2 regions of the Shewanella sp. WXL01 genome follow, and region 1 is predicted to be linked to the other one. Evidence: predicted binding sites of a transcription regulator. Region 1 holds the regulator's gene; the other holds the start of a gene.

Region 1 (4,643 bases):
CTTCAATTGATACCGTGAAGTTAGTTGAAAACTGTGCGTTATTATTGGTTACCATTAACGGCAGATTTAGCTGCTGACAACGCTCTTTGGTCATGGTCTGGCAAATCAACCCTCGGCCATAAGTCGCCATAAAGTTGATTGCTGCAGGAGTAACACATTCAGACGCCATAATGAGGTCGCCTTCATTCTCCCTATCTTCATCATCCATCAAGATAACCATCTTACCCTGACGAATATCTTCGATGATTTCTTCTATGCTGTGTAACGCCATATAAAAACCTTTTTGCTAGTCGCTCGTTTTAGAGTTGTTGTCTCTATTATTGTCACCCGAACCATTTTAATACCAATTGGCATCAGGCTCAGGCGTTTGATTTATTCTGTATCTTTGCCGCAAACTTCGGCTTTTCTCTTGCTAAGCGGCGCTTGAGCTAGCGCATAAAACCTGACTTTGCCAGCAGCTCCATGGTTACACCTGAGTGTTCGCCTGCATCTTTGGCTGCACTCGGGTCCATCAACCTTTCAAGATAGCGGGCAATTAAATCCACCTCTATGTTGACGCTATCCCCAGCTTTCATGCTAGTTAACGTGGTTTCGGCTGCGGTGTGCGGCACGATAGTGAGGCGGAATTTACTGCCATCAACTTCATTCACCGTTAAGCTCACACCATCAATAGTAATTGAGCCTTTATGGGCTATATAACGCGCTAACTCTTTTGGCGCATCAAGCCAAAACTCAATTGCTTGACCACGCATTTCGCGCTTAACCACTTTGGCAATGCCGTCCACATGACCACTTACCATATGACCACCAAGACGCGTATTAGCCGTGACTGCTTTTTCAAGATTGACCTTTTGACCAACTTGATAGTTTGCAAAACCCGTAAGCGCCACCGTTTCAGCAGACACGTCTGCCACATAACCATTTGCTAAGCACTCAACTACGGTTAAACACACACCATTAGTAGCAATACTGTCACCTAGCTTTACATCGCCAAGATCTAACTTACCGCTATCAACCGTCAAACGGATATCATTACTTTGGCGCTCAATCTTAGTTAAGGTACCAAGGGCTTCAATTATCCCTGTAAACATATGCTCTCGCTTTGAAAAATTATTCTATAAACTCAGTTTCTAATTAGTTTGCTCGTTGCCAGTCATGCGCAGCACTATCTTGGTGTCTTGCCCTACCCTTGTTTGCTCAACAACTTCTCCAACAGGAAGCTGATCCATTTGTAAATAGTCAGGTAAGTTAAGCATATTTCTGCCCTGGCTTCCGAGGATTTTCGGCGCCTGATATATCACCAACTCGTCCACTAATTTTTGCGCCACAAAACTGCCGCTCAACGTGGCGCCAGCCTCAACAAACACCGAGTTACAAGATTCGCCCAAATGTACTAAAACTTGTTGCAAGTTAATGCGACCTTTATCATCTAAATCCGCCTTGAAAACAGAGACATGTGATGGAAGTTGGCTTTTTACTAATTCAGGGTAAGGTTTTGTAGTCACCAGCAAGATGGGGGAGTCGATTGCAAACAACCGATATTCTGCCGTTAAGCTCGCGTGGGTGTCTAGCACAACCCTAAGCGGTTGGTGAATCTGTGTTTCATGAAGGGAATTTTTAAGGCTACCTAACTCGTCATAACGCACATTGAGACTTGGATCATCCATAGTGACAGTGTTGACGCCTGTTATAAGCGCGCAGTGCTGAGCACGCAGGCGCTGCACATCTTGCCGAGCTTTTGGGCCAGTGATCCATTTAGACACACCATTACTCAATGCAGTTTTGCCATCTAAACTGGTGGCAACCTTAACTGTCACCCAAGGCAAGCTCGTTTTCATGCGCTTCATAAAGCTGCGGTTTATTGCATAAGCCTGTGCTTCAAACAAGCCCACATCAACTCGAATGCCCGCTTGTTCAAGCATATTGATGCCGCGACCTGCAACTTGTGGATTGGGATCTAATACTGCAACAACCACTCTGGCGACTTTTGCATTAATTAAGGCCTCGGCGCATGGCGGCGTGCGCCCATAATGGCTACAAGGTTCAAGGGTGACATACGCCGTCGCGCCCTGCGCGCTAACTTGCTGTTGTTTAAGAGTGTTGAGCGCATTCGCTTCGGCGTGGCCTTGCCCTGCCACCTTGTGATAATCCTCGGCAATAATAGTGTTGCCTTTAGTTATCACACAGCCAACACAAGGGTTTGGGCGAGTGGTATAGCGACCGCGCTCAGCAAGCTGCATAGCACGGGTCATCATTTGCATGTCGAATGTCGACCAAGTGGGCATTGAACGTCCTAGTAACTATATTAAGAAGAGATTATTCTTGTGCCGGCACTACTTTTGTAGCTTAGCGATGGCCTCACCAAACTGGGAAACATCTTCAAATGCGCGGTAAACAGAAGCAAAACGAATATAGGCAACTTTATCCAATGACATCAGCTGATCCATCATTAGATTACCTATCATCTCTGAGTTGACTTCCCGCTCGCCTGTAGCACGTAACATAGATTTGATTTTACTCAGTGACTGCTCAATTTGATCCATTGACACTGGACGCTTCTCAACCGCGCGCAGCATACCGCCGCGGAGCTTCTCTTCATCAAATGGCTGACGAGTGCCGTCTTGCTTAATCACTCGTGGCATCACCAGCTCCGCCCCTTCAAAAGTGGTGAATCGCTCGTGACACTCCATACACTCACGGCGGCGTCTAACCTGATGGCCGTCTGCAACTAATCTGGAATCAATAACTTTAGTATCTGTCGCGCTACAAAATGGGCAATGCATTGTGCCTCCGCAGAAAAACAAAATGGCCGCTAACATTAGCGGCCATTGAAGTTTATCTTATTTACAGCAGTAGGTTAAGGTGAAAGGCTAAAAACTGCGCCTCTATCTCGTTATGCAAAAGCACCTAAAGCATAAGCACCTAAAGCACAAGCGCCCTACGCATGATTGCGCTGATTAAGCGTAAACCGGGAACTTAGCACATAGCTCAAGCACTTGTGCTTTAACACGGTCAATCACATCTTGGTTTTGTGCATCATCAAGAATGTCACAGATCCACGTTGTTAGCTGCTTACACTCAGCTTCTTTAAAGCCACGGCGAGTGATTGCTGGCGACCCAATACGGATACCAGAAGTCACAAACGGTGAGCGTGGATCATTTGGCACTGAGTTTTTGTTTACTGTGATGTTGGCGCTACCAAGCGCTGCATCAGCTTCTTTACCTGTTAGCTCACGACCAATTAGGTCAACTAGCATTAGGTGATTGTCAGTACCACCAGAAACGATTTTGTAACCGCGCTCAAGGAACACTTCAACCATAGCTTTAGCATTGTTCACCACTTGCTGTTGGTAAACTTTGAACTCAGGCTCTAACGCTTCTTTAAATGCAACCGCTTTACCTGCGATAACATGCATTAGTGGGCCACCTTGGCCACCTGGGAATACTGCAGAGTTTAGCTTCTTATATAAGTCTTCATCGTCTGCTGCAGAAAGAATGATACCACCGCGTGGGCCAGCTAGCGTTTTATGGGTAGTTGACGTCACAACGTGCGCGTGTGGGATTGGCGTTGGGTATACACCAGCTGCAATTAAACCAGCAACGTGCGCCATATCAACGAATAGGTAAGCACCAATTTTATCAGCGATTTCACGCATTCTCGCCCAGTCAACAATACCTGAGTATGCAGAGAAACCACCAATCATCATCTTAGGCTTGTGCTCTAAAGCTAGCTTTTCCATTTCGTCGTAGTCGATTTTGCCTGACTCGTCGATACCGTAAGGGATGATGTTGTAAAGCTTACCAGAGAAGTTTACTGGTGAGCCGTGAGTTAAGTGACCACCGTGAGCTAGATTCATACCTAGAACTGTGTCACCTGGCTGAAGCAGCGCCATAAATACCGCACTATTAGCTTGTGAACCAGAATGCGGCTGAACATTGGCGTAAGTTGCACCAAATAGCTCTTTCACACGGTCAATAGCTAGAGTTTCAACGGTATCAACATACTCACAACCACCGTAGTAACGCTTGCCTGGGTAACCTTCTGCATATTTGTTGGTAAGCTGAGAACCTTGCGCTTCCATTACGCGTGGACTGGTGTAGTTTTCAGAAGCAATTAGCTCGATGTGCTCTTCTTGACGAAGCGTTTCGTCTTCGATCGCTTTAAATAACTGAGGATCATAATCGGCAATGTTCATCGCTTTTTTAAGCATGTTAACTCCAAGCAAGTTCTTATATATAGGGTTGCGCGGTATTCTACTCTGCAAGTGAGCTGAATCACACCCCAAATAACATGAAATTCACTGTGTTTTAAATTCAAAACGATTCATGCTTGATTGCCTATTGAAACCACAGCGATAAGCGCATCGCTTTCCAAGGGATTTATTATTGAGTTGTTGAACTTATCGCGTAAACTTAGCCAATCTAGATAAAAAGGATATAACAACCTCATGGCGCAATTCGTATATAGCATGCTGCGAGTGGGCAAAATCGTCCCTCCGAAAAAGCAAATTCTTAAAGATATTTCGTTAAGCTTTTTCCCTGGAGCAAAAATTGGTGTTCTTGGTCTAAACGGCTCAGGTAAATCAACCCTTCTAAAAATCATGGCGGGTTTAGATACCGAAATTGAGGGTGAAGCGCGCCCA
Region 2 (4,643 bases), on a different contig from region 1:
CTCCTGAATTGGTGTTGGACTGGTAAAGCCCATGTGTTCGACGGTTTCGAGTAGGCGTTTGTCTAAAGAAAAATCAGAAAATTGCAAAGGTTGTTCCCCTAAAAAATGCGAGCCAAGTATTATAACTGCATCCAATTACTATAGCTATGAAATAGGCGCAGAAATGGTGCGTGAGATGACAATTAGGTGAAGCTGTTATTTTTGTGGGTTAAATGTCATGTAAATTGTTGATGGAGCGCTCATAAAAAATGTGTGGTATCAGAAAATGCAGCAACAATAACGCTGTAAAAGCGCATAATATCTGTGCTTGGGTGATAGATTGTTTGAATCGGATAAATTCTGCTTTGGTAAGCTAGATCAGATAGTCGTAAAGTGAGGAAGTGTGAATGGCGCAAGGTGAGCAAATTGGCTCTTCAATGAGAATAGGTATCGCATTAGGCAGCGGTGCAGCCAAAGGTTGGGCGCATATTGGTGTATTTAAGGCGTTGGCTGAGTTGGGTATTTACCCTGACAAAGTCGCTGGATGCTCTGCCGGTGCCTTAGTTGGCGCAGCCTATTCAGCAGGTTTATTAGAGGAGCTGCAAGGCTGGGTGACCGGTTTTTCTAGCTGGGATATTGTTGGCTTAATGGATTTAAGCTGGCGCAAGGGCGGCATTATCAGCGGTGAGAAAGTGTTTGATGTGCTAGGTAGCCGAGTCGGTGATAAAAAGATTGAAGATCTTGATAAGCCTTTTGCTGCAGTTGCCACCGACCTCTACAGCGGTCAAGAAATTTGGTTTAGAGAGGGCGATTTACGTAACGCTGTTAAAGCCTCTTGTTCAATGCCCGGTTTTTTGCCGCCAGTAAAGCAGGGCAATCGTTGGCTAGTTGACGGCGCGGTAGTGAACCCAGTACCTGTATCGCTTAGCCGTGCGATGGATGTGGATTTTGTGATTGCAGTTGATTTACACGGACATCATGCTGAAACAGTTCATAATTTGCCACAACAAATGGCCAGTGAAGCAAGCTCCGTTAAGCCCGATGATTTTGAACATGAAAATGTGCAAGATAATGAGCAAACCCAAGCACAAGAGGCAGAGCACGATTGGAGTTTTGTGGATTTGTTGGGGCGTGGCAAAGAATACGTAAGTAACTTGTCTGAGAAGTTTAGTTTGAATGCGGCTGATATAGCTGGTGGGCAAGCAAAACAAGGGCGTAAATCAAACCCTGGCATGCTTGCGGTTATGACTCAATCCATGGAGATTTTAGAAGAGCGCCACAAACGAGCGCGGTTAATGGGCGACCCACCCGAGATTTGTATTATTCCTAATGTGGCGGGTATTGGCACCATGGAGTTTCACCGAGCTCAAGAAGCCATTGATGCAGGCTACCAAGCGGTTAAAGATGTTGAGCACATCCTTCGAGCAAAGTTGGGTGTTTAGCGCAGGTTTTATGTTTGTATTGCTAGTTGTTTGGTTATGTATCTGACTATTTTTTAGCATGATCTAACAATGTTAATCGCCTGTCATCTGACGGGCGATTTTCGTTTCTACGTTTGTTGGCCAATATGCGTGAACTTATACTTCTGGCAACAAATCACCTCTTGGTATGAGCAAAATCTGTTCAAATTAGACCTCCCTTAGCGTTCAATTCTGCCTTGGTCAAGTGGCAAATCTGGGTTCATTGCGTGGGTCAGCACAAATAAATTTAATCGTAATTTTACCCTTAAAAATATGATCCAGATCATAGCGTAATTTTGCATATTATCGCTTAATACACCACATCTTGTGTTCGTGATAAAAAATAAACATATATATAGTGTTGTTTAACAGCGCAGTTGAGGAGTAATTAATCTATGCTTGTTGTCATTAAAAGGGATGGTTGTCGTACTGCTTTTAACGGTGAACGTATTCGTGACGCCGTAATCGCAGCAATGGAGTCAGCAGGTCAATCTGATAACGATTACGCTCAAACGCTGGCGAGTGTGGTCGAGCAACAATTTGCTGCCGATCACGAAGTCGACATACACGAACTACAAAGCGCAGTTGAAAATGCGCTAATGTCTGGTCCATACAAAGAAGTGGCGCGTCACTATATTGAGTACCGTCATGATCGAGATGTGCGCCGTGAAGCTAAGAGTAAGCTAAACCGTGAAATTCGTGGTTTGGTTGAGCAAAGCGATAGCAGCCTACTAAACGAAAATGCTAATAAAGACGCTAAAGTGATCCCAACGCAGCGTGATTTATTAGCTGGTATTGTGGCTAAGCATTACGCTAAAACCCATTTACTACCTAAAGATGTGGTTGCTGCCCACGAGCGTGGCGATATTCACTACCACGATTTAGACTACGCACCATTTTTCCCAATGTTTAACTGTATGCTTATCGATCTTGAAGGCATGCTGACTAACGGTTTTAAAATGGGTAACGCTGAGATTGATACGCCTAAGTCAATTTCTACTGCGACAGCGGTTACTGCGCAGATCATTGCCCAAGTAGCCAGCCACATCTATGGCGGCACCACCATTAACCGCATTGATGAAGTGTTAGCCAAGTTTGTGCAAATTAGCTACCAAAAGCACCTTGCAACAGGTGAGCAGTGGAATATTGCTGATGTTGAAGCTTATGCCATGGCGCAAACCGAAAAAGAATGTCACGACGCATTCCAATCGCTTGAATATGAAGTCAATACTTTGCATACCGCGAACGGTCAAACGCCGTTTGTTACCTTTGGTTTTGGCTTAGGTACTAGCTGGGAAGCGCGCTTAATTCAAAAGTCTATTATGACTGTACGTATGGCTGGTTTAGGTAAAAACCATAAAACCGCAGTATTCCCTAAGCTAGTATTTGCCATTCGTGATGGTGTGAACCATAAAGCGGCTGATGAAAACTACGACATTAAGCAAATGGCGCTAAAATGTGCAAGCATGCGCATGTATCCAGATATTCTTAACTATGAGCAAGTTGAACGTGTCACTGGCTCATTCAAAACGCCTATGGGTTGCCGTTCATTCCTATCTGCATTTGAGCAAGATGGTGAGCTAGTGCATGAAGGTCGTAATAACCTAGGTGTTGTTAGCCTTAACCTGCCGCGCATTGCAATCGAAGCCAATGGCGATGAAGCTAAGTTCTATGAGCTGCTTGATGAGCGTTTAGCTATTTCACGCAAAGCATTAGATACCCGTATTGCTCGCCTTGTTGGTGTTAAAGCGCGTGTCGCACCAATCTTGTATATGGAAGGCGCTTGCGGCGTGCGCTTAAATGCCGACGATGATATCTCAGAAATCTTCAAAAATGGCCGTGCGTCAATTTCGCTAGGTTACATTGGTATACATGAAACCATTAATGCACTTTATGGTAATGACAAGCATGTATTTGATGATGAAGCGCTGCGTGAAAAAGCCTTAGATATCATCAAACACATGAAAAAAGCGATTCTAGCTTGGAAAGAAGAAACCGGTTACGGCTTTAGCTTATACAGCACCCCAAGTGAGAACCTATGCAGCCGTTTCTGCTCAATCGATGCTAAAGAGTTTGGCGTAGTTGAAGGTGTAACTGACAAAGGTTACTACACCAACAGCTTCCACCTAGATGTTGAAAAGAAAGTTAACCCATTCGATAAAATTGACTTTGAGCAACCATACCCAGAGTTAGCTAATGGTGGCTTTATTTGCTACGGCGAATACCCGAACATGCAGCACAACATTGAAGCGCTTGAACAGGTGTGGGACTACAGTTACTCACGCGTGCCTTACTACGGCACGAACACCCCAATTGATGAGTGTTATGACTGTGGCTTTGTGGGCGAGTTCAACTGTACTAGTAAAGGTTTTGTCTGCCCTAAATGTGGTAACCATGAGCCAAGCCGTGTGTCAGTTACCCGCCGCGTATGCGGATACTTAGGTAGCCCAGATGCACGGCCATTTAACTACGGCAAGCAAGAAGAAGTGAAACGCCGAGTGAAGCATATCTAATGCATTATCACGTTTACCATAGCGTTGATGTTGTTAACGGCAAGGGCACACGTTGCACCTTGTTCGTTAGCGGCTGCGAACACGCTTGCAAAGGTTGTTATAACCAGTCGACCTGGCGCGTGGACTCTGGTCATGAGTATACCCAAGCGTTAGAAGATAGAATCATTGCTGATTTGCAAGATACGCGCATTGCACGCAAAGGTTTGTCGCTATCGGGAGGCGATCCACTGCATCCAGCTAACGTCGATGCTGTACTTAAGCTGGTTAAGCGGGTTAAAGCTGAGTGTGCAGGTAAAGACATTTGGTTATGGACCGGGTATTTAGTTAATGAGTTAAGCGCCGAGCAGCAAGCTATTGTGGATAAGGTAGATGTATTAGTTGATGGTAAGTTCGAGCAAGCATTGTACGACCCATCGCTAAAATGGCGTGGCAGTAGCAATCAACGCATTCACTGCTTGACCGAGGGTGTTGAAATTTAACCCTGACTGTCTAATTCCCCCTTTAGTAAACGCTAAATTGTGTAACAAGTTATATTGTCCTAAAACCAGCGCATCGCCGCTGGTTTTTTGTTTCTTATGTTTTATCTTGTCAACCTATAGCGTAACGTCCACAGGCTTTGGCGAACTGTTCGCATAATGATGTTAATTTCATACATCTTTATAGGTAACCAAATTTCATTTAATCGTCTCAT

Evidence for each region. The regulator NrdR, encoded in region 1, represses ribonucleotide reductase genes. The targets are predictions, from matches to a motif close to AAACACNANATNTNGTGTTT.
Region 2: nrdD (anaerobic ribonucleoside-triphosphate reductase) is a predicted target of NrdR. The motif match lies at 1,753-1,772, and genes of this name have one in related genera.

Annotation. Positions count from the first base shown of each region.
Region 1 is NZ_JAAIKQ010000001.1:936,869-941,511, reverse strand. It holds gene ribBA (bifunctional 3,4-dihydroxy-2-butanone-4-phosphate synthase/GTP cyclohydrolase II) at 1-271, opposite strand, end outside; gene G3R49_RS04050 (riboflavin synthase) at 429-1,091, opposite strand; gene ribD (bifunctional diaminohydroxyphosphoribosylaminopyrimidine deaminase/5-amino-6-(5-phosphoribosylamino)uracil reductase RibD) at 1,131-2,285, opposite strand; gene nrdR (transcriptional regulator NrdR) at 2,334-2,783, opposite strand; gene glyA (serine hydroxymethyltransferase) at 2,958-4,211, opposite strand; gene ettA (energy-dependent translational throttle protein EttA) at 4,449-4,643, shown strand, end outside.
Region 2 is NZ_JAAIKQ010000002.1:519,939-524,581, forward strand. It holds gene G3R49_RS07410 (DEAD/DEAH box helicase) at 1-87, opposite strand, end outside; gene rssA (patatin-like phospholipase RssA) at 387-1,421, shown strand; gene nrdD (anaerobic ribonucleoside-triphosphate reductase) at 1,835-3,952, shown strand; gene nrdG (anaerobic ribonucleoside-triphosphate reductase-activating protein) at 3,952-4,431, shown strand.